4 regions of the Cohnella soli genome follow, and region 2 is predicted to be linked to each of the others. Evidence: riboswitches for the same ligand, from Rfam matches in the RefSeq annotation. Region 2 holds a riboswitch; each other region holds the start of a gene.
The links. Region 2 has a riboswitch for cyclic di-AMP ahead of ACFPOF_RS17115 (hypothetical protein). Riboswitches for the same ligand answer to the same signal wherever they lie in the genome.
Positions count from the first base shown of each region.

Region 1: it holds a riboswitch for cyclic di-AMP, as region 2 does, so the genes downstream of both, ACFPOF_RS29565 (APC family permease) here and ACFPOF_RS17115 (hypothetical protein) in region 2, are expected to answer to the same signal.
Region 3: it holds a riboswitch for cyclic di-AMP, as region 2 does, so the genes downstream of both, ACFPOF_RS22770 (TrkH family potassium uptake protein) here and ACFPOF_RS17115 (hypothetical protein) in region 2, are expected to answer to the same signal.
Region 4: it holds a riboswitch for cyclic di-AMP, as region 2 does, so the genes downstream of both, ACFPOF_RS28865 (ubiquitin-like domain-containing protein) here and ACFPOF_RS17115 (hypothetical protein) in region 2, are expected to answer to the same signal.

Region 1 covers NZ_JBHSMI010000067.1:9,982-17,588, reverse strand. The annotation lists gene ACFPOF_RS29600 (M24 family metallopeptidase) at 1-661, shown strand, start outside; gene sigY (RNA polymerase sigma factor SigY) at 850-1,398, shown strand; gene ACFPOF_RS29590 (YxlC family protein) at 1,379-1,723, shown strand; gene ACFPOF_RS29585 (sigmaY antisigma factor component) at 1,716-1,979, shown strand; gene ACFPOF_RS29580 (PLDc N-terminal domain-containing protein) at 1,966-2,160, shown strand; gene ACFPOF_RS29575 (ABC transporter ATP-binding protein) at 2,164-3,075, shown strand; gene ACFPOF_RS29570 (ABC transporter permease) at 3,072-3,851, shown strand; gene ACFPOF_RS29565 (APC family permease) at 3,882-5,705, opposite strand; cyclic di-AMP (ydaO/yuaA leader) riboswitch at 5,830-5,998, opposite strand; gene ACFPOF_RS29560 (ATPase) at 6,250-6,633, shown strand; gene ACFPOF_RS29555 (EAL domain-containing protein) at 6,734-7,607, opposite strand, start outside.
Region 2 covers NZ_JBHSMI010000028.1:181,348-188,954, forward strand. The annotation lists gene ACFPOF_RS17100 (DUF418 domain-containing protein) at 1-776, opposite strand, end outside; gene ACFPOF_RS17105 (helix-turn-helix domain-containing protein) at 773-1,564, opposite strand; gene ACFPOF_RS17110 (peptidylprolyl isomerase) at 1,736-2,428, opposite strand; cyclic di-AMP (ydaO/yuaA leader) riboswitch at 2,693-2,888, shown strand; cyclic di-AMP (ydaO/yuaA leader) riboswitch at 2,992-3,169, shown strand; gene ACFPOF_RS17115 (hypothetical protein) at 3,286-3,723, shown strand; gene ACFPOF_RS17120 (potassium-transporting ATPase subunit F) at 3,823-3,900, shown strand; gene kdpA (potassium-transporting ATPase subunit KdpA) at 3,914-5,593, shown strand; gene kdpB (potassium-transporting ATPase subunit KdpB) at 5,611-7,607, shown strand, end outside.
Region 3 covers NZ_JBHSMI010000029.1:558,249-565,855, forward strand. The annotation lists gene ACFPOF_RS22765 (TrkH family potassium uptake protein) at 1-430, opposite strand, end outside; gene ACFPOF_RS22770 (TrkH family potassium uptake protein) at 448-1,794, opposite strand; cyclic di-AMP (ydaO/yuaA leader) riboswitch at 1,866-2,046, opposite strand; gene ACFPOF_RS22775 (CPBP family intramembrane glutamic endopeptidase) at 2,309-4,039, shown strand; gene ACFPOF_RS22780 (HAMP domain-containing sensor histidine kinase) at 3,984-5,060, opposite strand; gene ACFPOF_RS22785 (response regulator) at 5,050-5,748, opposite strand; gene ACFPOF_RS22790 (phosphatase PAP2 family protein) at 5,782-6,444, opposite strand; gene uvrC (excinuclease ABC subunit UvrC) at 6,611-7,607, opposite strand, start outside.
Region 4 covers NZ_JBHSMI010000062.1:10,754-18,360, reverse strand. The annotation lists gene rnmV (ribonuclease M5) at 1-382, opposite strand, end outside; gene ACFPOF_RS28865 (ubiquitin-like domain-containing protein) at 535-1,692, opposite strand; cyclic di-AMP (ydaO/yuaA leader) riboswitch at 1,976-2,194, opposite strand; gene ACFPOF_RS28860 (TatD family hydrolase) at 2,373-3,146, opposite strand; gene ACFPOF_RS28855 (HD domain-containing protein) at 3,168-4,460, opposite strand; gene ACFPOF_RS28850 (AbrB/MazE/SpoVT family DNA-binding domain-containing protein) at 4,781-5,035, shown strand; gene rsmI (16S rRNA (cytidine(1402)-2'-O)-methyltransferase) at 5,159-6,133, opposite strand; gene ACFPOF_RS28840 (tRNA1(Val) (adenine(37)-N6)-methyltransferase) at 6,114-7,001, opposite strand; gene ACFPOF_RS28835 (RpnC/YadD family protein) at 7,105-7,554, opposite strand.

The DNA.
Region 1 (7,607 bases), on a different contig from region 2:
AGAGCTGCGGAGTCACGGACATATCGGATTGATGCGCATGAGAGGATACAATCAGGAAATTATGACCGGTGTCGTTGCTGCGGGTGATGCGGCGGCCGAACCGACCTATTTCGATGGACCGACGGGCGGGCGGGGCCTTTCCCCGGCAGCTCCGCAAAGCGCAAGCTTGCGCCCGATCGGTCGCAACGAACCGATCTTGATCGACATCGGCTGCTGCATCGACGGCTATGTGATCGACCAGACGCGCACCGCCGTCATCGGTGAGCTGTCCCCGGAGCTGCGGGCAGCCTATGAGACGGCGGAAGCGATTATTCGCCGCGCCGAGCAAGAACTGAAGCCGGGAGCTATCCCGGAACAAATATATGCCGAAGCGCTCATGATGGCCGAAGCGGCAGGACTGTCTTCGAACTTCATGGGTTACGGACGGGACCAGGTGAAGTTTCTCGGGCACGGCATTGGCCTTGAGATTGACGAATGGCCGGTGCTGGCGAAAGGCTTCCGCGATCCGCTGGAGGCGGGGATGACGATCGCAGTCGAGCCGAAGTTTACGTTTCCCGGCGTTGGGGTTGTCGGCATCGAGAACACCTACGTCATTACGGAAACGGGCTGTCGGGCGCTTACCGTTTCTCCCGAAGGTATTTATTCAAAGCAGCATTCGTAGCGCCATCTGTTCGTCTGCTCGTGCTGCCGTCCAACTTAAGTAGCCGTCCAACCGACCATACAGAACCAATGATCATCGGAATCCGTTACTGCGGTGCCCGATGATTTTTTTTTATTTTTTATATGAACGATCTGATCCCGGGAAACGTATTACTGTCGACTTGCGATCACAGCCCAAGAGGAAGGCGGATGATAAGCGGCATGCCCCAACCCGCAAAACCGCATCGAGCAGGCCGAATATCCGATTCCGAACTGGCCTCTTTGCTTCGCGATAATTACGAAATGGTATTTCGATACTTGCTGAAAGTAACGATGAATCGCGCCGAGGCGGAAGATGTTACACAGGAAACGATGATTCGTGCCATCGAAAACATCGGAAAGTACGACGGCAGCTCCAAATTTTCGTCATGGCTTATTACAATCGGCACAAGACTGTTCATTGACGCGATTCGGAAACGAAAGCGGGAGAGCAGAACGCTGATGGAGGAAGCCAGAGCGTCGGCGCTGCAATGGGAGTCCCTTTCCCGAGGGCAGGAGTGGACGGAACTATTGGCAAGCCTGGATAAGCTGTCTCCGGAGGAGCGTCTGCCGCTTGTTCTCAAACATTATTACGGCTACACCTACGAGGAGATCGGAGAAATGATGTCCGTTCCTTCGGGAACGGTCAAATCGAGAATTTTTAATTGCACCCGCAAGTTGCGAGAGGAGCTGAATGCACATGACAACGCCGGATCGTGAAAGCGACGAAAAGCTGGCAGCAGATTTGCATGAGACATGGAATCGACTGGACGAAGCTTTCCCGTCTTCTCCGGCGCCGATCGAGACGTGGGAAGCTTTCGTTCGAGAACGACGCGGAATCGCGAGACGAAAGCTGTGGCGGGAGCTATTGTTGTTCTGGTCGGTGGCCGTACCGGCAATAGCTGGCGTTGTGCTGCTCGCAACCGGCTTCACTGCCGGTTTCTGGGCATTGCAGGGCATGGCGCTGCTCTTCGGCAGCTCGTTGATTGTCGGGGAAATTCGCAGCATGCGAAAGCGAAGCAAGGAAGAGGCGACCTATGAATGAGGAAATGTTAGCGACTAGCTGGTGGTTCTGGTTGTCGCTCGGGTTGCTGTTGCTGACGCAAAGCACGCTGCTGTTCCTGCACGCCCGCCGCGAAGGCGGCAAACCGTGGCTTTGGGGGCTATGGGGACTGATTCAGGCGCCGCTGCCGACATTGACTTATATCGCGTTGCAGCAATGGAAGAAACGCAAGCGGAAGCGGGAACTTGCCGCAACGCAAGAACGGGAAACAGGAGGAGATTCGGATGATAGATTCTAAATTGCTCATGTTGCTATTGCCCATAGCCGTCATTCAAATTGTGCTGATGGCGACGGCGTTAACGGTGCTGTACCGGGCGAAGTCGGTGCGCTGGAACAAATGGGTGTGGGTGTTCATTATTGTGTGCTTGAATATCGTCGGGCCTATTTTGTTCTTCTCGCTCGGCCGGAAGGAGAATTGACCATTGAAGCTGCTAACGGCACAACGAATCGGACGACGTTACGGCCAAACCATCGCGCTAGGCGAAGCCAGCTTCTCGATCGGTGATCGCCGCTGCATCGCGCTGTTAGGTCCTAATGGAGCGGGTAAAACTACGACGCTGTCCATTCTCGCAGGGTTGCTTGAGCCGACTTCAGGCGAGATGCTCGCGGAGGGTGGACTGCCTGCTGATCGCAGACGCTGGATGGGATTTCTCCCTCAGCAGCCGGCGTTCTTCGGCTGGATGACAGGCAGGGAAACGATGGAAACGGCAGGCAGACTGTGCGGACTTTCGGCGAAGGAAGCGTCCAACCGCACGAAAATATTGCTGGAGCAAGCGGGATTGACGGATGCGGCCGATCGGCGAGTCGGGGGATATTCAGGGGGGATGAAGCAGCGGCTGGGCTTGGCGCAGGCGGTTATTCATCGGCCGCGTCTGCTGCTGCTGGACGAACCGGTGTCCGCGCTTGATCCGATCGGTCGGCGCGAGGTGCTGACGATGCTGGAGCAATGGAAACGGGACATGTCGATCGTGCTGTCCACGCACGTACTTCACGATGCGGAGCAGGTATGCGACGACATTATTTTGATGAACAAGGGAAGCGTTGTTCTTCAGGGAGAGATGGACCATATTCGGCAATCTGCTGGACGTCCGTATATTAGAATCGAGACCGAGGCCGGAGACAACGCGAGCGAGTGGCTTGCAACGCTGGAGAAGCTGCCTGGCGTGCGAATGTCGGCGACAAGTCGTTACAGCCGCAGCATCGAGACGGACGACATCGACGGCGTGCGCGAAACGGCACTGAGAACTGCGCTTGAAGGCGGCATAAAGCTGCTGGCATTCGAAGTCGCGCGAAAGTCGTTGGAACAATGGTTTGTGGAGGCGTTGAACGAATGAACGTTATGAGCGTACTGTTGCTAAAGGAATGGCGGGAATCGCTTCGTACGGCAAAGTGGATATGGCTCCCTGCGGTGTTCTTGCTGCTCGGGCTCATCCAACCGATTACCGTAAAGTTCATGCCGGATATTTTGTCGTCCGCCGGCTCTTTACCTGAAGGGACGATCATTCAAATTCCGATACCAAAGCCGGGAGAAGTGCTGGCCAAGACGCTGGGGCAATACGATACGATCGGCATGTTGGCCATTTGCCTTGCTTTCATGGGGACGATCTCGGGGGAAAAACGCAGCGGGACGGCGGCTTGGATACTCGTTAAACCGACATCCCCCTATGCGTACGTATTGGCCAAGTGGATGATGCACAGCTTGCTCGTTGTCGTTTCTTTCGCGCTCGGCTACGGCGGCGCTTGGTACTATACCCTCCTGCTGATCGGAGAGCCGGATTCGGTTGCCGCGCTGTCATCTATGCTGCTTTACATCGGATGGCTGCTTTTTGGGGTGACGTCGACGATTGCTTTCAGCGCGATTATTCGTTCGCCCGCCGGAGCGGCATTCACCGCTTTCGGCTTCGTAACGGCACTGCAAATCGTTCAGGCGACGTTAAAGCCGAAATTGGACTGGTTGCCGTCCGGACTGAATGCGGCTGCAGCTTCTCGGCTGACAGCAGGCAGCGTCACATGGGGAACGGCTGCATTCGCTGCGGCGATTTGCATAGCGGCGCTTTTACTGCTGGCCGTTCGCCGTTCATCGTCATCCGGCTCCTCCTACCCTAGCTAGGTAGCAGGGCCGGCCTTCCGATTCACCTTTTTATTTTTTCAAATGATAAGGAACCGTCGTCACGATAACGTTTTTGCGGTAGAGCAGCCGGGCGCGGATCATCAGGCTCGTTTGGTTGTGCAGGATATTATGCCATCCTTTTTTCGGGATGAACTGCGGGATGACGACGGTGACTTGGTAATTGGATTCGTTCGCTTTCCGCTCGACGGTGTCGATGAATTTCATGAGCGGTTGAACAATCGAACGATACGGGGAATGCAATGTGACAAGCCGGATGTCGGGATGGAACTTGTGCCATTTCTCTTCGAAAACAGTTTCCTCTTCCCGCTCGAACGGAATGTAAACGGCGATAATTTGGTTTGCCGACAGCGACTGAGCGTATTTGATCGACGTCTCGACGACGTGGGTAATACCCGAGACAGGGAGGATAAATACGTTCCCTTCGATCGGTAACGACGGCTCGCACGTCGATAAGCGAAGCTGATCGCCGACGGCTTCGTAGTGTTTCTTGATGCGGTGGAACACATAGATGATCGCGGGCAAGAAGATGATAGCCGACCACACTTGCTCGAATTTTGTGATGAAGAACATCAACGACACCGTGAAACTGATGAGAGCGCCGATGGAGTTGATCACAAGCTTGCTGATCCAGCCTTTCGGTTTTTGCCGGATCCACTTGACCATCATTCCGGTTTGCGACATCGTGAACGGAATGAATACGCCGACGGCGTAGAGCGGAATGAGATGCTCGGTGTTCCCTTGGAAAGCGACGATAAGCACGATGGACAGGAAGCCAAGCGTAATAATGCCATTCGAATAACCGAGCCGATCGCCGCGGGCGGTAAATATTCTCGGAATAAACTTATCTTTGGCCAGGTTTACTGCCAGCAACGGGAAGGCCGAGTAACCGGTGTTCGCTGCGAGGATCAAAATCAAGGCAGTTGTTCCCTGAATAAAAAAGTACATGAAATGGCGGCCGAACGTTTGCTCCGCGATTTGCGACACGACCGTCACTTCTGCCAGAGGGCTGATCCCGTAGTAATAAGCGAGAAACACAATGCCCGAGAACAGTAAAGCGAGCAGTGTGCCCATTGCAAGAAGCGTGCGTGAGGCATTCACCGGAGCGGGTGTTTTGAAATTAGGAATGGCGTTGGAGATCGCTTCGACGCCTGTCAGTGCCGAACTGCCAGAAGCGAAAGCTTTCAGCAGCAAAAACAGGCTGATCCCGGCGACCGGAGTTCCGATGGACACGTGAGCATCAGGGGTAACAGCGCCGGTTGCGATGTCATAAAGTCCGACCCCGATGAGGATAAACAACGCAAACACGAACAAATAGACGGGATAAGCGAGGATCGAGGCCGATTCCGTCACGCCTCTTAAGTTCAGCACCGTTGTAAACAAGACGAAAACGATCGCGATAAGCACTGTATGCTCATGCAAGCTCGGAAAGGCGGACGTAATCGCGTCGGTGCCCGCCGAGACGCTTACGGCTACCGTTAGCACATAATCGACAAGCAAGGAGCCGCCGGCGATCAGACCGGGCCATACGCCGAGGTTTTCTTTGGAAACGACGTAGGCGCCTCCGCCGTGCGGATAGGCATAGATGATTTGCCTGTAGGACAAGATGAGCGCCGTCAGAAGGACAAGCACGCCGATCCCGATCGGAACGGAATACCAGAACGCTGCCGCGCCAAGCGTGGCGAGAACGATCAAAATTTGCTCTGGGCCGTAGGCGACAGAGGAAAGCGCATCGGAAGAAAGGATGGCCAGCGCTTTTGTTTTGTTCAGTTTCTGCTCCCCTAATGCCGTTGACTTGAGGGGGCGTCCGATTAACAATCTTTTGATGGAAAACATGTCTTTTCACCGCCGAATGATTTTGATTCTAACTACTTCTTGTTAATGTGTCCGATTCAGCGGCTTTCAGCACGACAAAAAACCGCAGAGGAAGACCCCCGCGGTTACAATCGAACCGAAGTTGTTTCGCTCTCTAAGGACGCTTACGAGGTTAGCTGACGGATTCGGGCGCGTAGAGTCGCCCTACGGCTGCCGTTCATGACGGCGCAGCCGATTCACCCCGGTTGGCATTTGTCAAAAAGATGCCGGTGGTTCCCCCGCTTTTCGTGACGAAAACTCAGCGTTGCAATGCATGATGAATGGGATGGATAAATCATATTCCTTCGATGCCGTTGCTGTAAAATCGGGATTTCAGCCGGAAAATACCCGTCAAAGGCAATAGTTGACCATGAATGCGCATACATGGGTTCGGCTCTAATCGTAGCCTCTTAATTAAGCTTGTACCTCGAAATGTTTGTTTGCCGGGTGCGACAACATTTGCATATCGGAATCTATTTCTAGTAGGATAGGCTTATAACGATAGTTGCGAGAGGGGAGAGTCGACATGTTGAAGCTTGGGGAAAGGATCATCATTGTCGATGACCGGTTTGAGCAGAAGCTGCCTTTAGGCGAATACGGCTATGTGATCGCTTATGACCGGAACAACGACAGCGCGTTTGATTATGTAATCCGGGTTCCGAAAGCGAATAGGCAATTTTACGTGCCCGGCGGAGATATCGAATTGGAAGAGACAATGTTGGAGCTCGAAGCGGCGCGCATCGAGAAGGAAGCGCTGATCGATTTCGCTCTAGCAACCCGCAACGAGGAATTATTCAAAAGAATTATGAACGGCGATCAAGCGGAAGATGAGCCGGCCGAAGAGACGAGCAAGGAAGTGTTGAGCCGCGAAGAGTTCATTCGCCAAGTGAATTTGAAGGCGTGGATTTAAAGCACCTCGAGCCACATAAGCCTGAAAGCTAAAACGAACAAAGCAACGCCGACATTCGCGCCGACCCGAAAATGGTTGCGTGAATGTCGGCGTTGCGCCGTTAAGCGTACAGGGTCACGTGAGAGGGCAGAGGCATCGCCTTACCGAACAAGTAGCCTTGAAACAGGGGGACGCCCGCGTTGCGCAAGTAGTTCCATTCTTCTTCGCGCTCGACCCCTTCGGCGAGAACGTTCCCCCCGAACCGGGACGTTCTTTCCAACAAACCATCGATATATTTCTGCTTGGCCGTATCCGCGTCGCAACCGCTGACCCATCTGCGATCCATTTTTACATAATCCGGCTTTAATCGTTCGACAGCACCGAGCGTAGCGAAACCGCTGCCGACATCATCGAGGGCAAGATTGACCCGTTGATCCCGATAGACGTCGAAAACGCGACCTAGTTTGTTCTCATCCAGCGGTTCGGTTTCTATCACTTCAAAGACGCAATCTTCCGGAGCCGTTCCGGTAGCTTTCATTAGGTCGAACGTGTCTTTCAGGCACGATGCCGGATGAAGGAGCGACGATGGGAGGAAGTTGACGAATCGTTTCGTCCCCGGCGGCAGATGGGAAGCTCCCATGCGAATGGCAGAATGTCGCGCCGCGCGGTCGAGGAATGCGTGATGGCCGGTACGGCGCGCGGTCTCGAATAGTTCCGCCGGTCGGAACGGGGCTTGTTCCGGCAACGGACGGAGCAGAAATTCGTAACCGATCGGTCGGCGGTCGGTTGCCACGATCGGTTGAAGGTGCGGAGTGAAGATCCGATACAAAATGTAGTCGGATACGCTGATCCCGCCGATTTGACCGAAAAGGGCGGAAAGCGGGAACCAACCGTCCGTACTACTGTCCGGCACATCGGCTTCGTCTATCGTTTCTTCAAGATGGTCAGCCGACACTCGGGGGTCGCCATAATCGATTCTGCAGCGAACGTTGTCC
Region 2 (7,607 bases):
ATGTACAAAGCGGTTGGCGGCATCGGTTTCGTTCCGAAAAGATAGGTCGCGGATTCGTGGTCTAACCATGGAGAAGTCCACCTGATCAGCAAATAAGACACGGTTTCCAAAGCTACGACACCCAGCAATGAAAACGATAGCAGCCTCGCTCGATTTTCCCGGTTCAGCCAATCCCTTCTCCCGATCCACATCCCAACGAGGAAAAAACACAACCAAGGAAACACAGGATGAAATCCGTTAAACAACAGATTTCGAACGAACCCATCCAACGTCCAGAAGCCGCTGTATTCGTGGAACTCTGCATTCCATCCTGCGCTGTAATCGAGTACGAGCAACAACATCTGCGATACAAGCAATACGATCGGGATCAGAACGAGAAGTATGCGATCGGATGCTGTGAAAAGGAAGGCAGCAACAAACAGGAACACGGCATAGTAGTGTAAAATATCGGCGCTCCAGCCGATGAGCAATAGAAACGTGCCGGCGGCAAGCAGGAATGCGGCTCTGCGAAATAAGCTGTTTCGGCTCTGGCGGATGAGCGAAGAATCCATCGTTCTCCGTGCTTTCGATGTCATTAACGATACCCCGACTCCGGCCAGCACAACGAACAAAGCCGATGCTCGCCCTTCGAACACCCCCGCGATTGCGCGTAACCACGCAGGTCCATCATTGTCCGCCTTCATGGCGGGCTTATAGTTCACGATAATCATACCGAAGATCGCCAGCGCTCTGGCCAGATCGAGAGCGGTGATCCGTGCTTTCGATGAAGGATTCATCTGCGAACCTCCTTGCAGGTACGATCCGTAGGCGAGATCAGAGCTTGCAGTTCGTAATGCAGCTTGTGTTTGCTGAACAAGGATAAATACGATTTCTCAATCAGGACCATAGGCCCCTGGATGATGTAACCCTGATCGGCCGCGCAGTTGCTGAATTGCTCGATCATTTGATCCATTTCGTCATCCTGATCAGCAGGCCGCTGCAACGTAAGATATTCGCCCTCTGGCATAACGAGATCGCCAGGCGCTTCCGTTTCGGTGTACAACGTCAGCCGATTCGAATCATCCCAAACATAATGAATGTCCGACTCGAACAAATGGGGAACTCGCCGCGCCCGTTCGACTATCTGTCTAGCGCCAAGGTTCGCGCTCGGATCCATTTCGACCAACCTTGCGAGGTGAACGGCGTCTCGCTGCTTAATCGCATATGGGCTGCTCAGGGAGCTGTAGCTTTGCTGTTCATGCAGCACTTTACGGATGAATTGCCGAAGCTGCTCCAACCGCTTCAATTCGTCCTCTACGTCATGCAAAAAGTGCTGAAGAAGATGTCGGGATTGATCCGCAGAATAATTGTCCATGCACTCTTTCAGAAGTCCGACGGGCACGCCGAGCTTTCGCAGCAGCAAAATATGCGAAAGCCGATAAATTTCGTCCATACCGTACATGCGGTACTGGTTGTCGCTTGTATAGGCCGGCTCGAGCACGCCTTTTTCCTCAAAATATCGAATTTGATGAACGGACACATTCATGAGTCTAGCCAACTCGCTGATCGTAATTTCGCTTTTCATGGGACACACTCCACTTCTGCATAAAGCTTGGGATGCCTATACTGTACACTTTAGGTCAGACCTAAGGTCAAGGGGCATAGCAAATGTTGAGCGCACAAAAAAGGCGATGCCGCCGAATAACGGAAATCATCCGTTCGTTCGGCGGCATCGCCCTACTCTTTTATTGAGAAGTTACTTGATAATCTCCGGTTCCGGAGCGTCAGCACCGCGCGTATCGACAGTTACTTTCTTCATAACTGGAGGTGTCTTCGGACGATCGTTCGCACCTTTTGACGAGTTCACGATCTCGTTAACGACGTCCATGCCTTCGGTTACTTTGCCGAAGGCGGCATATGCGCCATCGAGGTGAGGGGCGGGAGCGACCATAATGAAGAACTGGGAGCCAGCGCTGTTCGGGTTCCCGGAACGCGCCATAGAGAGGACGCCTTCCGTATGTTTCAGGTTGTTCTCGAAGCCGTTCTGTGAGAATTCGCCGGCGATCGAGTAACCTGGTCCGCCCATGCCGGTGCCTTCAGGGTCGCCGCCCTGGATCATAAAGTTAGGAATTACGCGGTGGAAAATGGTGCCGTCGTAGAACCCTTTTTTGACGAGCGAAATAAAGTTGTTAACGGTGTTCGGGGCGATTTTCGGGTACAGTTCGATGGTGATTGTTTTGCCGCTGTCCATCTCGATTGTTACGATTGGGTTATCTCCGCTAGTGTCTACTCCGTTCATTGCAGAAGCCTCCTGTGTGGCGGCAGCTCCGTTGCCGGAAGTTGCCTTTGAATTTTGGTTTTCTTCTTTCTTGCCGCAGCCTGAAGCTACGAGCAACAGAGCGATGAGCGCGATTAGCGCCAGGGTCAAGCGATTACGCGAAGTGCTCATTACAAGTCCCCCTTTGATCTCTCTATTTCCCTTCGAAATTATATCATTTGACTGGCGAGGAATCCAACCTCTCCCGTGTCGGAATATTGGCCGCAATCAAGAAAGCGTGAAAGATAGCGAGCGTAAAAGAGCTTTCTGGAGCTTGGGACCGTTGTAAGCGGTACAAAAAACAGGGCTGGCAAAATATGCGTGCAGGCCGCTTGCGGCATTGCTTTACAAGGAACGGAGTCAGGAGTAATATTCGATTCAGCAATTCAAATGTTCCATTCGTAATCGCTGAGTTTCCGCGAAAATGCGGAAAACGGGGGAACCAATCGATGGCGCGCGTGCGGTGTGAGAGCCGCGCCCGCGCCGTCCGGGGTGAATCCCGAAGCGCCGTTCCTAGGGCGGCGCTTCGGGTAGGGCGACTCTCACCGCCCGAATCCGACAGCTAACCTCGTAAGCGTTGAAGTGCTTCGTCTTGATCGGTGTTGACCGGTTCCGGGCGTTCGCACGTTGGGGAGAGGATGATGGACTTGTGACCTTCACGGCCGCAGGGTTTATTCCTCTGCGGTTTTTGTTATGCCATTTTATCGCTGAATTCCTGTGAGCAGGAAGCGGGGGAACCAGACGGACGGGCTTTAGCGCCGACGTCCATGGGGTGAATCCGGAAAGGCGGGAGCTGCAGCTCCGCCGACCGGTAGGGCGACTCTCGAGCCCGAATCCGACAGCTAACCTCGTAAGCGTACCGAGAGAGGCGACTCATGATCGTGACGGCACGGTTTATTCGACCATGTCCGGAAGCCACGAGAAGTTCCCTCTTCCTGCGGCTTCTTTTTTTATGCCAGCCGCGGGTCCAATTTCAGGAGGAGAAAACATTGGCCCATCCCAATATCGTACTCGTGTCGGCGCCTACGCCGGCCGGCGAGTCGTTCGTCAAGCTGCTTCAAACCCGGAACGTCCCGTTCGCGGTTATCGTGAACAACGCGGCGGAACGCAAGCGTATGTCCATAATCGGCGCCGATCGCATCGTCGAAGTGAATACCGCCAAAGAAGAAACGTGGATCGTTCCCGAAGTCGAAGTCGGCAAAGTATTTTTATTCGAATCGAGTCTCGCGCTCATCTGCCGATACATTCAAATTTGCCGCAGTTGGACAACGGAGCCGATTTACGTCCTGACGGAAAGCCATCAGCCGCGCCATGTGTACAAAGGACTGGGAGCCAGTTATGTCATTCATAGCCACGGGTTGAACTGCGAGTTTCTTGTCACCGACGATTTGATCGAAACTGCTAAAGGGGGCTCTTTCCATGCTTGATCTTTATATGATTGCATTGTTGGCGGGTGTTTTCGCACTGTTTTACGGTTTCCTTGTCTGGTGCGGCCGGGTCGTCGACGGAGAGAAAGGGGATCGCCCATGATTATCGTATCGATCGTCGCGGCGGCCGTCTTTCTGTATCTGATATACGCATTGGTGAATCCGGAGAAGTTCTAGGGGAGGAAAGGCTATGGGCCTGTTGCAAATCGTCATCGTTCTGGCGGTGCTGGCGCTGCTAGTGAAACCAGTCGGAAGTTATGTATATCATGCGTTCTCTAATGAACCTAGTCGGCAAGATCGTATTTTCGGCGGCTTCGAACGGTTGATCTATAAGCTTATCGGGTTGAAAAATCGGGAAGGCATGACGTGGAAAAAGTACGCGCTCGCGTTTCTGCTGACCAATATCGTTCTTGTGGCGGTTGGTTACTTGATTTTACGGGTACAGAAATATTTGCCGTTGAACCCGAGCGGCATCGATAACATGGAACAGACGCTTTCTTTTAACACGATTACGAGTTTTATGACCAATACGAACTTGCAGAACTATAGCGGGGAATCGGGCTTGTCCTACTTCTCTCAGATGGCTGTCATCATCATGATGATGTTCACGTCGGCGGCGACCGGCTTCTCGGTGGCGATCGCATTCGTCAGAGGTATCACGAGCAAGGGCGAGACGATCGGGAACTTCTTCGAAGATTTCGTGAAGGCACATACCCGGATTTTCCTGCCGACGGCCGTTCTTGCGACGCTGCTGCTCGTCGCGCTGCAAGTGCCGCAAACGCTCGATCCAACGGTGACGGTAACGACGCTCTCCGGTGCCGTGCAGAACATCGCGATCGGTCCGGTTGCCGCGCTGGAGTCGATCAAACATCTGGGCACGAACGGCGGCGGTTTCTTCGGCGCCAACTCGGCTCATCCATTCGAGAATCCGACCCCGCTGACGAACGTCATCGAAATATTGTCCATGTGGACGTTGCCCGCGTCTCTTCCTTATGTATACGGGCGCTTCGCTCGCAACCGCAAGCAAGGCTGGGTTGTGTTCGGGGCAATGATGACACTGTTCCTTGCATTCCTCGCGCTCATCTACTTCTCGGAGCTGCGAGGCAATCCCGCGATCAACGCGATGGGAATCGATGCGTCGCAAGGCAGCATGGAAGGCAAGGAAGTCCGCTTCGGCATTCCGCAATCCGCCTTGTTCACTGCCGTCACGACTGCGGCGACGACCGGAACGGTCAACAACATGCACGACACGCTTACACCGCTCGGCGGCCTTGGCGCGCTCGGCGAGATGATGCTGAACGTTGTATTCGGCGGCAAAGGCGTAGGGCTGATCAATATGCTGATGTACGCGATATTGGGCGTTTTCTTATGCGGGCTGATGGTCGGACGTACGCCGGAATTTCTCGGTCGCAAAATAGAGCCGAAGGAAATGAAGCTGATCGCGGTAGCAATTCTCGCCCATCCGTTCATTATTCTCGTTCCGACGGCGATCGCGTTCCTGACCGATCTCGGGCAAGGGTCCATCTCGAATCCGGGTTCCCACGGCATCACGCAGGTGCTGTACGAATACACGTCCTCAGCTGCCAATAACGGTTCCGGTTTCGAAGGGTTGGCCGACAATACGCCGTTCTGGAACATTACGACGGGGCTCGTCATGTTACTTGGCCGTTACGTCTCGATGATCGCCATGCTGGCAGTGGCCGGTTCGCTTGTGCGCAAGATGCGAGTACCGGAGACGGTCGGTACGTTCCGGACGGATAACACGCTTTTTTACGGCATACTGATCGGCACGGTATTAATCATCGGTGCGCTGACTTTCTTGCCGGCCATCGTACTCGGTCCGATCGTGGAACATTTGAAATTAGGATAATGACGAGGTGAACGCGCATGAGCGCCAATCGCAAATCAATGCTGACGGCTGCGATCGTAAATCGCGCAATCAAAATCAGCTTTCTGAAATTAAACCCGCGCAGCATGATGAAAAATCCGGTCATGTTTGTCGTCGAAGTCGGGACGGCCGTCGTGCTGCTGATGACGCTTTTCCCGGGAGCTTTCGGCGGGACGAAGGACGATGTCGGATTTAATGCGGCGGTATTTTTTATCCTGCTTGTAACCGTCCTGTTCGCGAACTTCGCGGAAGCTCTTGCGGAAGGCCGGGGCAAAGCGCAGGCCGATGCTTTGAAAAACACCAAGAAGGACATTCAAGCGAGAAAACGCGTCGGCGCTCAAGGCGTCGCGATCGTAGCTTCGACTGAACTGCGCAAAGGCGACATCGTCATCGTGGAACAGGGAGAGATGATTCCGGGAGACGGCGAAGTCATCGAAGGTCTCGCTTCTGTCGACGAATCGGCCATTACCGGCGAATCCGCTCCGGTCATCAAGGAAGCGGGCGGCGATTTCAGTTCCGTCACCGGCGGCACGCGCGTCGTCAGCGACCGAATCGTCGTTCGCATCACGAGCGATCCGGGGGAAACGTTCATCGACCGGATGATCTCGCTCGTCGAAGGCGCGAAACGGCAGAAAACGCCGAACGAGCTGGCGCTGAATACGCTGCTGACGAGTTTGACGCTTATTTTCCTCATCGTCATCGTAACGCTCGGCCCGATCGCGAAGTACTTGGGCATCGAATTGCAAGTACCCGTGCTGATCGCCTTGCTCGTATGCCTGATCCCGACGACGATCGGAGGATTGCTGTCCGCCATCGGCATCGCGGGGATGGACAGGGTTACCCGGTTTAACGTGCTGGCGATGTCCGGGAAAGCGGTTGAAGCGGCAGGAGATATCAATACGGTCATTTTGGATAAAACCGGCACCATCACCTACGGGAACCGGATGGCGTGTGAATTTGCGTCCGTCGGACAGTCGAGCGAGAAGGAGCTTGCGTCATGGGCTGTCATCAGCTCCTTGCAGGATGAAACGCCGGAAGGTCGCTCGGTACTGGAACTATCGAAGAAGCTCGGGTTCTCTTATGACGAAGCAATAGCCGCGGATGGTGTTTTTGTCGAATTCAAAGCGGAAACTCGCATGAGCGGCGTCGATCTGAGAGACGGACGTCAAGTGCGCAAAGGCGCCGTGGATGCGGTGAAGAAATGGGTAGCGGCGCAAGGCGGAACGATTCCCGTCGATCTGGATGCCGGAAGCGACGCCATCGCAAGGGAAGGCGGAACTCCGCTGGCGGTTGCCGTAGATCATCGAATTTACGGGCTCATTTATTTGAAGGATACGGTTAAGCCCGGCATGCGGGACAGGTTCGAGCAAATGCGCCAGATGGGCATCAAGACGATCATGTGCACCGGCGACAACCCGCTGACCGCCGCGACGATCGCTCGGGAAGCGGGCGTGGACGAATTTATCGCCGAAAGCAAGCCGGAAGACAAAATCGCGGTCATTCGACGCGAACAGTCGGAAGGCAAACTTGTCGCCATGACCGGTGACGGTACGAACGACGCGCCGGCGCTTGCTCAGGCGGATGTCGGACTTGCGATGAACAGCGGCACGGTTGCCGCCAAAGAAGCGGCGAACATGGTCGATCTCGATTCCGACCCGTCCAAAATTATCGAAGTCGTATCCATCGGCAAGCAACTGCTCATGACGCGTGGCGCTCTAACGACGTTCAGCATCGCGAACGATATCGCCAAATATTTCGCCATCATCCCGGCGATGTTCATACTGGCGATTCCCGAGATGAGCGTCCTTAACATCATGGGGCTCGGCTCGCCGAAGTCGGCGATATTATCGGCGTTAATCTTTAACGCCATCATTATTCCGCTTCTGATTCCGCTAGCGATGAAGGGCGTCGCTTACAAAGCGCTGAGCGCGTCGAAGCTGCTCTCCCGTAACATCATCGTCTACGGACTTGGCGGCGTAATCGTTCCGTTCATCGG
Region 3 (7,607 bases), on a different contig from region 2:
CTGCACCCGCGAGCTCAATCGTCAGCGCATAGATAACGACTTTGCGTACGAGGCGTATGATGCCTTCAATGCTCGTCTGGTTAAACGCCTCTTGCAGAACAAGTTTTTCCTTCAGCGAGATCCGTCTTTTTAGCGCAATCGCGAACAACGTCGCCATCGTCATAAAACCAAGGCCGCCGATCTGGATCATCGTCAAAATAATCAGCTGTCCTGCCGTTGTCCAATACGTCCCTGTATCGACGACGACAAGACCGGTAACGCATGTCGCCGAAGTTGCCGTGAACAGCGTATCGATGAACCGCGGCTGCGCTGCTCCCGTATGGGCGAACGGCAGCATGAGCAGTCCCGCTCCGATGAGTACGATTGCAGCAAATCCAAGAACGAGAATACGAGGCGGGGAAGACAAAATTTTACCGAACAACTTGCGCATTTACGATCTCCCCTCCGTCAGCCGATTATGATTTTGCCTTCCGCATGCCGGAACAGTACTCTGCCCGGTTTCGGCCCAAGAGCATAAGTAAGCGTAAGCGGCCCCAACCGGCCAATAAACATTAGAAAAATAATCGTTAGTTTGCCCGGAATCGTTAATTCTCCCGTAAGCCCCATCGACAGCCCTACCGTGCCGAACGCCGAAGTCGCCTCGAACAAAATGCTTAGAAACGCGGCTTTTTCCGTTGTCGCCAGCGCCATCGTGCCTAGCGTCACGATGCCGATACAGAACAAGGTAACGGTAACGGCTTTGTACACTCGTTCTTTCGCCAGCCTGAGCTTAAATAACACAACATCCTCTTTGCCGCGCATCATCGCGAGAACCGCGCCGACGAGTACGGCGAATGTCGTCGTCTTGATGCCGCCTCCGGTCGATCCGGGAGAGGCGCCAATAAACATCAAAATAATGATGAAAAATTGCGTCGCTTGCCTGAATTCGGATATGTTGACCGTCGTAACCCCGCCGGATCGAGTCGTCACAGACTGAAACAGCGATGAAAGCAGTTTATGACCGAAGCCGTCGTCTCCGACCGAGCGACCGTTCGTAAACTCGAACACGAAAATGACGAATGTGCCGAGCACGATCAATCCCGCACTCACACTAAGAACAACTTTCGTGTGCAGCGAGAATTTGCGTGTTTTTCGGAACGGCACCTCAACCAGGTCGGCAAGCACGATAAAACCGAAACCGCCCAAAATAATGAGCCCCATCGAAACAATGTTCATATAAAGATCGGAAGAGTAAGCCGAGAAACTTCGGAAATCGCCCGACAAATCAAATCCGGCATTGTTGAAAATCGAGATGGAATGAAACACGCCATGATACAGCGCTTTGCCAACGGGCATATCGGAAGCGAAGCGAATCGTATATAGCAGCGCTCCGACCGTCTCCAACGCAAGCGCGTATAAGATGACTTTGCGTACGAGCCTAACCAAGCCTTCGATGCTGCCCTGGTTCAGCGACTCTTGCAAAATCAACCGTTCCTTCAGCGATATTTTCCGCCGGAGAATTAGCGCGAACAACGTCGCCATCGTCATAAAGCCGATTCCGCCAACCTGAATGAGAATCAGTATAACCCAGTGGCCGAACGCGGAAAAATATGTACCTGTATCAAAAAGAACCAAGCCGGTGACACAAGTGGCGGACGTCGCGGTGAAGAGCGCGTCGACAAAACCGATCTTATCGCCGTTCGCCGTCGCAATCGGCAACTGAAGCAGAAACGCCCCGATAACAATAATAATAGAGAATCCAAGCAACAACGTTCTGGGCGGAGACACGCTAAGCCACCGCACCGCTTTTCTAATCAATCCCGTCACCTCATTCTGCGCAACAAAAAAAGCACTGGAATCCCAGTGCTCGGACATACGCACATGATCCCTGTTCGCATACAGCCTACGAGGTTAGCTGTCGGGTTCGGGCACGAACAGATTGCCCTATCCGAGCGGAGGTTAGGCCGCTTGGAATTCACCCCGGTCTACGCGAATACAATAGAACTTGTACCGCGAGCGGTTGGTTCCCCCGTTTTCCATCGTTCGGAAATTCGGCTTTCCTTTCGTTTCATCGGCATCGACGAAACGTACCACCGAATTATATTCTTTCCACCGAAGGGGGACAACATCAATTTGAAGTCAAACCGACGCATTTGAACGATTATGACGAAGCTATTCGCACAATATAACGACCGGACAACGATTATCGGCGTCTTTGCTTTCATTTTCGCCAAAAATGCGAGATACTTGATGAAAATAGTGGAAAAAGTTCGCGCGGCCTTGCTGTATGCGTTTACTTCGGCTTTTATTGCGTAAGGAGAGATGTTAGTTGAACGAAATACAACTGTCGCGTCTGGATCGTCGCTGGGTATGGGCCGCCGCAGTCGGCCTCCTGCTTTTCTTGCTTATTCAGGTTTTCCCCTCTGCGGGCTCCTTGTTTTCCTCGGGCTCGTCAAACGTGCTCACGCGTTCGGAAGCCGAAGCGAAAGCGATCTTCTGGGCGGAAAATAAATTCGGGCTCTCTCCGAAAGAGACGTCGGATGCAGAAATCACACATCTGTCGGACAGCGACACGGTCGGTTACTTGTCGAAGTACCGCTTGCACGACACCTACGACAAAACATGGTCGAACAGCGCTCCAACCGATGTCTACGCCGTATCCTTGTCTTCCTCCGCATATCCCGGCAAGCTTAATCTTTATATAGACATGGTAAAAGGCCGACTCGTCGGATGGGACCATGTACCTACCAAAAAAAGAACCGGTCAGGCATCATCCGGAGAGGGAATAAATGAAAGCAAACAAAGTGCCGTCGCCAGGGCACTGCAATACGCGGAATATTGGGGCGCGAATCCCGCCGAATGGAACCCCGACGGTTATGTGCAGGATGACGGTTCTGTTCGTTTTACCGCCGCTTCGAGCAAAGCGGCTATCGGAAAAGCTGCCGTAAAGCTCGACGTTCGAGTTCCCGCTTCATACAACGCTTTGTCTTCCGCGTTCCCGCCTTGGCAGAGCGGATTCGTCCGTTACGGTGTCGATCTGCCCACCGATTTCCTTCACGACTTGAAGACGCAGCAAACATGGTCGTCCAAGCTTTCTGTGTTCGGATTCCTGCTGCCAAGCATTTTGTTTTTTATTTTGGCGATCATTTATGCGGGCACATACGGTGACCGCACATCGTTCGTCAGAGGTATTTTCTTAGCTTCGGTGTTCTTCGTTCTGTACGCAGGCATTACGTTTAACATGATTCCCGGGCTTCGGGCCGGCAATTGGGAAAACGGTTCGAGCACAGGCGAGCAGGCCACGATTATCGTCAGTCTGATTACTTACTTCGTGATGGCGGTTATGACTTATTTCTCCGCAGTCGGGGGAGACGGGCTGTGGAAGTCGATGGGGCTTGCGCTCTGGCCGCGCTGGCAAGAAGCGGGGTATGGAGACAGCGTACTGGCGAGCATGCGAACCGGCTACTTCCTAGCCTTTATTTTGCTCGGCATGCAATCCGTTATTTTGCTGGCGATGGAGAATATAGCAGGCTCGTTCTCTTCGTCCGATGCGACCCAGTCGATGTACAACATGAGCTTCCCGTGGCTGCTGCCGCTGCTCGCCTGGTGCGCTGGCATTTCGGAAGAGATGCAAAGCCGTTTCTTCGGTATCGCGCTGTTTCGCAAATGGTTCGTCGGCATCGCCCGCAAACTGATCGGTCGCGAGCCGTCGGGACGTACGGTATCGGCGCTCACGTTCGTCGCCATCGTGCCTCCCGGCTTGCTCTGGGCGCTCGGACACGTCGGTTATGCAATCTATCCGTTCTATACGCGCATTATCGAGCTTGTGCTGATGTCGCTTCTGTTCGGCTGGTTTATGCTTCGGTTCGGGATTATGGCGGTCATTTTCGCGCACGTCACGCTTGATGCGGTTTTGATGGGCGTGCAGATGATGTTCGACGGATTGCCGGGCGACTTCGCCGCAGGCATCTTCAGCCTCGCTATGCCGGGACTTGTCGGAATACTCATTTGGTGGTTGCACCGCCGATTAAGACGACCGGCATTCCGATCCGGAACGTGAAGCGGCCGTTATCGTGAACGAACGAAAGTTGTCCTCCGTGAAGTTCGACGATGCCGCGGGCGATCGACAAACCAAGCCCTGCCCCCGCCTCGAGCGAGTCTTGCGTCCTAGCGTCGTCTACCTTATAGAAACGTTCGAACAATCGTTCTTCCTGTTCCTTCGTAATGGCTTTGCCTTCGTTCTCTATCGCAATCGCCGCCCGGTTGCCGTCCGTTTCCAAAGCGATGCGGATCGTACCGGGCTTTATCGAAAATTTCAAAGCGTTCGCGATCAGATTGTCGATCGCCCGCCGAATGCGTTCGGGATCTACGGCGACCATGATGCGCCCGGGCGGCAATGAGGTTCGCATTTCGATTTGCAGCTCCGATGCCAGAGGCTCGATCTCGGCGAATAGCTGAACCAGCAGTTCCCGAAGATCAATCTCTTCAAGCTCCAGCCGCAATCCTCCTTGCGTAATCCTCGTGTATTCGAACAACTCGTCGATCAACGTTCGCAATTGCTGTGCTTTAACATAAGTGTTGCCGACGAAGCGGTCATATTCCGCTTCGTCCTGGTACGCTTTTCCCTTCAGCAGATCCAAGTAGCCGATAATACTCGTGAGAGGCGTTCTCAGGTCGTGAGACACCCCGGTAATGAGCTCCATCTTGGACTTCTCGACAGACCTCTCTCTTTCGATCAGATTTTCCAGTTTCTCCGCCATCGTATTGACATTAAAAGCCACTTGTCCGAGCTCGTCCTTCCGTGTCTCGGGAATTCGATAGCGAAGATTTCCTGCAGAAATAACGGACAATCCTTCCGACAGCTCACGCAAATATCTGATCGTGTTGCGGGTCAGCCATAGAAATGTGACCGTAAACGAACCGAAGAAGGCGATGACAGATATCGGCACGTCAAACAAAAGCCCCGTCGGGATGCTGGTCGATACGAGCATTCCGACAGCAAGGCTCGCGATGAAGGTCCAGATCATCTGCATGCGAATGCTTTTTCTGCCCGTAGCGATCTCCCATGGATTACTTTTCAATTTTGTATCCCACTCCCCACACGGTCTTGATATAGCGCGGCTCCCGCGGATTGTCCTCGAGTTTGTCGCGGATATTGCGAATATGCACCATGACCGTATTGTCCGAAAAGCCGCTTCGCTCCTTCCAGACGCACTCGTAAATTTTATCCGCATGAAACACTTGCCCTCTATGGGTTGCGAGCAATTCGAGAATGGCGAATTCGAGCGGCGTGAACGATATTGGCTTCCCTTTCAGTTTCACGAGATGCTGGGCGACGTCGATATGCAAGTCTCCGACGTCAATCGTTGACTCGTCCGGCTCGTTTCTTGCCGCCGAACGTTGCTGCCGGCGCAACTGCGCTTTTACCCGCGCCAACAGCTCAAGCGGACTGAACGGTTTGGCGACGTAGTCGTCGGCACCGGTGGACAAGCCTATGATCTTGTCGATCTCTTCCTGTTTGGCAGATAACATGATGATGGGAATGTCGGACGTTTCGCGTATTTTCAGGCAAGCGTTAATACCGTCCAAGTCAGGCATCATGACGTCCAGAATGATCAAGTCCACGACCTCTGCATTCACGATTTCTACCGCGCTCATCCCATTGTTCGCTTCCAATATGCGAAAGCCATCGTTGCGCAAATAGACATGTATGACATCGCGGATCGCCGCGTCGTCGTCGACGACAAGGACAGTCGTTTGTTGGCGCACCGTCAGCCCCTCCTATTGCATATCATTTTCCCTTTATTTTACTCCAACGCTCGTTCCGCTTTCCATAGAAGATTCGACCTTTTCGCGACGCTCACGATAGAGGAAACGGTTCAGCAGCAAGCCGGCGAATTCATAGGAAAACTTGGCGACAAGCACTCCAGCCAGAACGTCGGCGATAACGTGCTGCTTGATGAACAGCGTGGATGCGATGATCGTCAACGAGAACAAGAAAATCGCAATTCTCGTTTTCCTTCCCAAGACGACAGCTCCGTATATCATTAGCGTGCTCGACAACACGTGAGTGCTCGGAAAACAATTAAACGGTTCGTCGTGAGCATATACGAAGGAAACCAATCCGTTAAAAAAGCCTTCCGGTTCGACCGTCGGGCGCGGCACGGTCGTCTGGAACAAGAAATAAGTCAAACTTGCGACGAGAACCCCGATGCACAGAGCAAGTATTGTTCGATAATATTGCCTCACGCTCCGGCGCAGAACGAGAGTAAGGACGAGAAACAAAAACGGATACCAAAGCAAATAGGGAACAGCAAACGCCGGGACGAACGGAAAAGCGATATCCGGTTCGGTTACGAGCGACCACACGCGGCTCGAGGTATGATTTTGCGTCAGGTAAAGCAAGTTCAGTAGCGGAATAGCGAGCAACGCGAACAAATGACGGTACTTTTTTAACTTTTTCATCTTACTTTCACTCCTTCATATCATCCGTAAACCTAATGTATACGAAGAAAATAAGGAAACCCGGGGGGACTTTCTAAAGAAAAAATGAAGATTGCGTCGAAAAATAAAACCGTCGTGCACGGGGCACGACGGTTCATTGCATATTGCATATAGGAATAACTCATAATCATTCCGCGTTCAACGTCTCGAGAATGCGCTGGGCAAGCGCCTCGCCGATCGATATCGCCTTGAAATCATCGACTTTCGCTTCTTTGATCGCTTTCAGCGACCCGAAGTGGCTGAGCAGTTGCTTGCGGCGTTTTTCCCCAATGCCCGGCACGGCGTCAAGACGGGAAGCGACCATCGACTTAGCTCGTTTCTCCCGGTGGAACGTAATTGCGAACCGATGCACTTCGTCTTGAATGCGCTGCAGCAAGTAAAATTCCTGACTGTCTCTCGGCAGCGGTACTACCTCCGGCGGGTCGCCTACGAGCAGCTCAGCCGTTCTATGCTTTGCGTCTTTTGCCAAGCCGCACACCGGCACATCCAGACCAAGCTCATTGCGCAGCACGTCAAGTACGGAAGCGATATGCCCTTTGCCGCCATCGACTACGATCAGGTCCGGCAGCTCCAGCCCTTCTTTGAGCACCCGCTCGTAACGGCGTCGGACGACTTCCCTCATCGACTCGTAATCGTCCGGGCCTTGCACCGTTTTGACGTTGTATTTCCGGTATTCCTTCTTGTCCGGTTTTCCGTTCGTGAATACGACCATCGCCGACACGGGATTCGAGCCTTGAATGTTCGAGTTATCGAACGCTTCGATGCGGTTTGCGCTCGGAATGCCGACCCACTGCGCGAGTCCTTCGGTCGCCCCGACCGTTCTGGATTCGTCCCGTTCGATCAGGCGGAACTTCTCCGCCAAGGCGACACGCGAATTGTCGCACGCCATCGAGACGAGCTGTCGCTTCGTGCCTCGCTGCGGCACGGCTACTTTGATTTTCAGCCAGCGGCGCAGCGTCTCGCCGACTTCCGCCGCTTCGCCTACTTCCGCATGCGTTTCGAGCGTTTCGTCCGCTTCGCTGAGCGCGGCTGCGGCTGCGGACATGGCCGAATACGACGCCGGTTTCTCCGCCACTGCAAGCGGAGCAGTTTCTTCCGGCTGGTCTCCTTCCACTTCATCTGGG
Region 4 (7,607 bases), on a different contig from region 2:
TCCACTCCAGCCCATCTGCCATAACGGTCTCGCTGCCCGCAGCCGCTTCCGGATCTCTGACGCTCGCCAGCGCCCTGCGGATGGCATCGTCTGTCGCATGTTCGACGCCGATGCCCCGGCGGCTTCTTGCTTCGTCCTTCGTCAAGAACGCGTGCTTGCAGCCGGGCACCCGCTCCGACACCCTTTTGCGTATACGCTCTCCCGGCGAGTCGGGGTCGGTCAGCACGATAACCCCTCTGCGGGCTTGTGCCAGTTCGATGCGCCGCAGGACGCTTTCATCGATCGCCGAACCGCCCGTCTCGATCGTATCCGCGCCGACCGCCCGCTGCACGGCGGTCGTATCGTCCTTGCCTTCGACAACGATGACTTCCCGGATGTTCAACCTGTTACCGCCTTTGCCGTAATCTTATGGTTACAAGCGTATATGAACTTGACCGATACATCAAGTGCGCACCTTTGCTTCCATGGCAAAAGAATCGGGAAGAAGCCGCATAGGCCTCTCCCCGATTCCTGAACTCGCATATAAGGCGTCGATCAATCCGCAGACGGTTTGACCGGGCCGATGACGTATACCTTGAACCCGCGCTTCGTGCCGAACTTATCGACGTGGGATTCGCTCTCGTAGTAGACGTCGATTTTCTTGCCCTTGATCGCCCCGCCGGTATCTTCCGCTCTGCGGAAGCCGATCCCTTCGATGTATACCCACCAACCGATCGGAATGACGCGCGGATCGACCGCAATCGTGCGACCTTCCTGGACGACCGCTCCCGAGGCAGTGACGCCGTAGTCGGAATCGCCTTTTTTCTTGCCTGTCGACGAGAAACCCGCGGAATACGCAGTAAGCGTCACGTTCGTCAGCAGACGGCGGATTTTAACCTGCTTCCCGTTCAAGCTGACGAATTGGACTTCGCCGGCTCGAGGTCTTCCCATGAAGGAAGCCGTCGCCACTTCCGCCTTCTTCTTCGTGCCGATAGCAACAACCTTCTGTACAGCCGGTTGCGCAATGACTTTCTCGACCATTTCCTGGCTGACGAGTTTGCCGTCCTCATAGACGCGTTCCGTCTTGTAGACGACAACACCCGCTTTGCCTTGCTTAATGACTTTCGTTTTGCCAACTTCCAGATCGGCGTTCTTCTGTTCCAAGACTTTAAACGCAATCGGAAGTTTCGTTTCGGTCATTTCCTTGCGCACCCGGACGACCGAGACGGTCATTCCTTCGGCTAGCGACGTACCGATCGCCGGAGTAACGCGATCCTCTCCCGCGATGCCGAGATTCAATGTGCCGAGCGCCTCGCTTACTGTATCGGCGGTCGTATGAACCCGTTGCTCCTTACCGTCTGCCTTAACCGTTATGCTTACCGCCCGATCAATGACGATCCGGCTTCCTTCGTCCAGCTTGTCGGTCAATTGTCCTGACAGGGTGTCGTAAGGACCGACGTGAATGTTGCGTTCCGCGAGCAGTTCTTCGACGCTGTTGGTCTGGGTGGCAATAACGGAGGCGACTCCGTTATCAATAATCGTGATGTTCTTGGTGGCCGCCTTTTGCAAAAGCGACATGAACATCATCGTGATGGCAAAAACGAGAATTGCGCCCAAAATGGCTACGCGCAAATGCTCATGCTTCCATCGCAGTGCGATAAGCTTGCCGGTCGGTCGTGGATCATGGGTTTCCTCAACAGGAATACTGCCCATTTTCTCGTTCCCCCTCATAGCCCCGCCGTCGACTGTGATGCATGATACTTGTCAGACGCGACTAATCCATAATGTTAACGACGCTTCGGTGATCGCCCTCATATCTGTTTGTAGGGGCTCCCGAAATTTCACGCCGCCTCGTCCAGTCGTGCTTCTCAACTTTGAGTTCATACCCCTGGGCGTATGAGAAAAGTTGCGCATGCAACACAAAAAGCCATCGAGACAGAGGATCTGTTCGTGGCTTCCGCAGTTGGATGGATAGAATAGTATCGCGGCACGAGTTGACCTCTCTCTATAACGCTTACGGGGTTAGCTGTCGGATTCGGGCAAAGAGAGTCGCCCTAATCGCTCCCGGTCAAGACGCGTGGCTCGGATGGAGGCGCGTTCATGCCGCTTGCGATATTCACCCCAAGATTGCTCGGACCGCCTTGGACGAATTGCTTACTCGCCGCCGCGTTGGGTCCCCCGTTCTCCCTATTGGGAGATTAAGCGCACTGGAAAAGGAATGTCATATTGAAACTTCTGATGAAGATCATAACCTCTATCCAACAAAGGTGTAAAGAAGGCGCATCGGACGAATTTCCCTATTTTCATGGGAAAATGGACGTTTCTTCGGTGGAATGAGCGGAAAAAGCCAGTTTTTTCTTAAAATCATTCCGTTTTTCTCTCGAATATTCCGTTTATCTCGCGAGTCCAAAACAGCGCTTGGCGTTCTCACTCGTTATTTTTCCGATTTCTTCCAAAGAAATCCCTTTGATTTCTGCCGCCGCCTCCGCAACAAGACGAACGTAAGCCGACTCATTTCTCTTCCCGCGATGGGGGTGAGGCGTCAAATATGGAGCATCCGTTTCGATGAGCAAACGGTCCAAAGGCACCCTCTCCAGCACCTCTTTAGGCACCCTGGCATTCTTGTAAGTTACTGGTCCGCCGAACGAAATGTGGAAGTTCATATCCAGGCATAACTTGGCCGTCTCCCAGCTCCCGGAGAAACAATGCATAATGCCGCCGATCTCATCTGCTTTCTCTTCCTTGAGCAGCCTGATCACGTCTTCGTGAGCATCGCGATTGTGAATGACGATCGGTTTCTTCAGACGGCGGGCAAGCCGAATCTGCTCGCGAAAAACGACATGCTGCACGTCTTTCGGAGACGTATCCCAATAATAGTCGAGCCCGATCTCCCCGATGGCAACGACTTTCGGGTGGCTGCACAGCCGCTCGATCCACGCCAAATCTTCTTCCAGCTTCATGTCGATTGCATCAGTCGGATGCCAGCCGACGGCGGCGTAGATGAACGGGTACTTTTCTGCAAGGGCCATCGTCGTCGGGATCGTCTCCCGATTAAAACCAATATTAACGATCGTATCTACGCCTGCTTCCCGCGCGCGGGAAATGACCTCCTCGCGATCGCTGTCGAACTTGGGAGAATCGAGATGCGCATGTGTGTCGATAAGCATGATGACGTTGTCTCCCTTCTATTATATAGATAGCTTGTTCCGTGTCTCGGGACTAAGCCGATGAGCGTGCGGGCGCACCAAATCTTCCGGATAATACACGTAATATTTTCCGCGATGAAGACCTGCAATCGATTGGATAATGTCGGATTTCATCGAGATTTCCGTTAATCTGTCCTGCTCGCCAAGCAGCAAAATTGGCGGCTTCTCCTTGCCGTCCGGCAACGCACCTGGCTTGTAGATGTCGTAAGGAGAATCGATCGGCGTATCGACTTCCAGATGGTATTCGGGTTGAAGACCGATCCGCAGCCATTCCTTGCTGACTTCCTCCAGCCATCCGCTGTCTTCGGGGCTTAGAGGAGCGTACTTGTATAACTGCCTGTTCAGAAATCTGCGGCATAAATCCGACAGCAGCTCGTCATCCTCGTCCACCCATTGACCGAACGCCGTCTGCGCCATCGCTTCGTCCAGCTTCAAATAATGAGACAGAGTAAGATTTCCTTCTAATAAAGCATGAAGCGGAGGCAACATGAAGCGGAACCGGAAACCGGTTCGGAACAGATGTCCGGCCCTGTGGAAGATTTGTCTGAGCACGATTTCCGAACTACGGGTTACCGGGTGGAAATAAATTTGCCAATACATCTGATAACGAGACATCAAATAATCTTCGACAGCATGCATCCCGCTCTCCTTCACGACGATGTTGCCCTGGTAAGGACGAAGCACCCTCAGAATACGGTCAAGATCGAACGTGCCGTAATTCACCCCCGTAAAATAAGCGTCCCGAAGAAGATAATCCATCCGGTCTGCGTCCAACTGACTCGAGACGAGGCTGACGACGATCGGCTTCTCGTACTTCTTCCGAATGACTGCCGCCACTTTGTTCGGGAATTCCGGTTCGACCTCCCTCAGCACCCGATTCACTTCCGTATCGCCAAGAATGATCTCGGCCGTCCACAGCTCATGGTCCGTTCCGAAAATTTGCTCGAGCGAGTGGGAGAAGGGGCCGTGGCCCACGTCATGCAGCAACGACGCGCACAAGCTGAGCAATTTTTCCTCTTGCGGCCAATCGACATATCGATTACGCTCAAATTGCGAAATGATTTTCCTTGTAATTTCATATACGCCCAAGGAATGGGAGAATCGGCTGTGCTCCGCTCCATGGAAAGTGAGATAAGATGTGCCTAGTTGGCGTATTCTTCTTAATCTCTGAAACTCCGGCGTATTGATCAGTTTCCAGATTGTCGGTTCTTGCACGTAAATGGAATGATGAACCGGGTCCTTAAATACTTTCTCCTCTTGCAGCGCATCGTGCATCCCCAACACCTCTTTATCGTAGGTTTCGACAAATTCGACACTAAATGTAGAATTTTGTCGAATAATGTCGAATTATAAATTCCTTTGTTTTTAACTGAATTTTGGCTTATAATTTCTCCTAACCGCCTTATTTATAAGGATTATCAGTATTATAGTTCATTAATATTGAGATTATCAGGTTGACTTTTTTGGGAATCGTTGGTACGATAGTAGGCAGAAAACAGAGAACTTTGTCGAATTCTGGCGAACGCGGACAAGCCTAAGCGCATGACTGATGTCCGTTTGTTTTTATTTTAACCCTATGAGAGGAGAATTACCAAATGATGAAATCTACGGGAATTGTACGGAAAGTCGATGAGCTGGGCCGGGTGGTTATTCCGATCGAACTGCGCCGCACGCTGGGCATCGGAGAGAAAGATGCGCTTGAGATTTACGTGGACGGAGAGCGCATCATGCTCAAGAAATACGAGCCTGCATGCATTTTCTGCGGCAACGCAGAGAACGTAACTTACTTTAAAGGAAAAATTGTTTGCAGAGAATGTTTGAAGGATTTACCTTCACCTGTGACAAATTAAAGAAAATAGTTTATAATGAAATTTGTAATTCTAATAATTGTTAATTCCAACCTTTTTATACTCCTTAGCCCCCTCCCGGACTCGATGCCGGGAGGCTTTTTTTGTCCACATGTGGATATCCGTTTATTTTCCCCCTGTTGTTAACAGGAGAGATTGGTAGATGTCCCGCTTCGAGACACCTCTATCCACAGCTGCCGACTTCATCGCGTCTTTACGACTTTGTCCCGCTTGCTCGTAGTGGGCGACATGCATCGCCAGCTCCAGCCCCGCCCACCACGGTCCTTCTCCCGTTATCCCCGTAACGCCGTCCGCGGATAAACGTCCCGGCTCCTGCTCGCTAGCTCCCTCGATCGCGATACAGCACTCTCCGATCGGCGGCGTGGCCTCGACGTAGGCCAAGCACTGGCTTACAGTACCACGTATCGCTTCTTCGTGTCTTTTCGTCAGTTCCCGGATGATTGCGACTTTCCTTCCACTCCATCGTTCGGCAATAACAGCAAGCGTCTTTTTCACTCGATGCGGGGATTCGTAGAACAGCAGCGTACCACTTTCCCGCTCCACATTATCGAGTAATTTGTTTAGTCCTTTGCGCTCCCTCGGCGGGAAGCCGAGGAACAGGAAACGCTCCGTCGGCAAACCGGACATAATTAAAGCGGACAACGCCGCGTTCGCTCCCGGTACCGGTACGACGGGAATGCCTTCCCCGACCGCATCCCTGACTAGATCCGCTCCCGGGTCGGAGATTGCCGGCATTCCCGCATCGCTGACGAGCGCGATGCTCTGTCCTTCAAGCAACAGCCGGACCAATTCCGGTCCGCTCGCTTCGCGGTTATGATCGTGATAGCTAACGAGCCTGTTCTGAATCTCGAAATGGGTCAACAGCTTTCGCGTCTGCCGAGTGTCCTCCGCGGCGATCAACTGCACTTCCTTCAGGATCCGAATCGCGCGGAACGTCATGTCTTCGAGATTGCCAATCGGAGTCGCGACCAAATATAACGTGCCGACACCTTCACGCGTACCGCTGAAGCTCTTCTGCACAGACGCATTTTCTCCATCCGCCGTTTCTCCGGTTCCGGTTCTATCGCTGATCCGTGTCATCGCCCAGTGTCCCCTCCTTCTCGTTCTCTTTCCTCGGGATTGCTTGCCGGCCATTCGGCCGTATGAAACCCGGCAATTCCGCAGCTTGTCCGTAAAACACCGCCAGCAATTCGGGTGTATATTCACCGTCTTCTTCATAAACGATAATTGGGGGAAGCAGGCGGACTTCTGGTTTACCTCCAAGCGTTGCTTCTATTAAGACCATGTTCGCCTCCGCGTCTCTACGGGGGTGAGCAAACCGTAATCGTTTCGGTTCGAGCCGGTATCGGCGCATCAAGTCAATAATATCTGCTAATCGACTCGGCCGATGAACCATCGATACGCGTCCGCCGACACGCACAGCTCTCGCACACGCCGCAATAACGTCATCCAATGTACAACCGATCTCGTGGCGCGCCATGGCTTGATGAATGTTTGTTTTGCGATCTCCGCTGTGCACCGGCAAATAAGGCGGATTCACCGTTACCGCGTCGTATCGGACATCGCCGTCCGGCTTCCACAAGCGCAAATCGTCCTCTATAATACGGATTTTGTCCGACAGTCGGTTAAGCCCAACGCTTCGCTTCGCCATATCCGCCAATCTTGGCTGAATTTCGACCGCATCGATTGCCGCCTCGGTTCGTGTCGTCAGCAACAACGGAATGACACCATTGCCCGTGCATAGATCAAGCACACACCCCCTTGCAGGAACCCCTGCGAACCTGGCAAGCAATACGGCATCCAGCGAGAAACTAAACACTTCGGTGCTTTGGATAATCTTCAAGTCATGGGTCAGTAGATCGTCAAGCCGTTCTCCGGCCAGCAAAGCATGACCGACAGTGTGATCGACAGCTTGATCGGCAGTCGACGACTTACCGTATTCATTCATCGTGCGGTCCTCCGATTTCTGCGTTATTCCGATGGTATGAACTTCCAATCCGAAAACTAAAAACCCTCAATTTCTCACTCGTGTGAGTTGAGGGTTTTACCGATTAATGATCTCGAAATTTATTTACTTGATCCATTGGAAGTTCAAGCGACTCGGCGACTTGTTCAGGAGTGAAGCCTTTGCTTAGCAGCTTTCGTATAATAAAGATTCTCTCCTCTTCCTTGCCTTTCGCCATGCCCTCTTCGATGCCTTCCTCGTAACCCCAACGTTTCCAAGCCGGCATCAGTTCCATAATCGCATCCCCTTCCTCTGGATATTGCTCCCGTAATTCCTTCAAAATAACCTCGTCTTGTTCCTGATCCGGAACAAAATACGTGTCCGCTACGGACATAATAAGTGCGATTCGCGCATCGTCAAATTTCTTCTTCAACTTTAGAATCATCCGTAAATAAGCCGCTCGCAATTCTTTTCTCTCCGTATCATTATAGCCCATTTTCGCTAACAGCGCAGTAGCCACAGGATTGTCGGAATCGACAAAAGTCCTCCAATTCATTCGTTTTAACTCAACTTTCAAAAATCGGAACTGCACAAATTTCATGGCCGGGA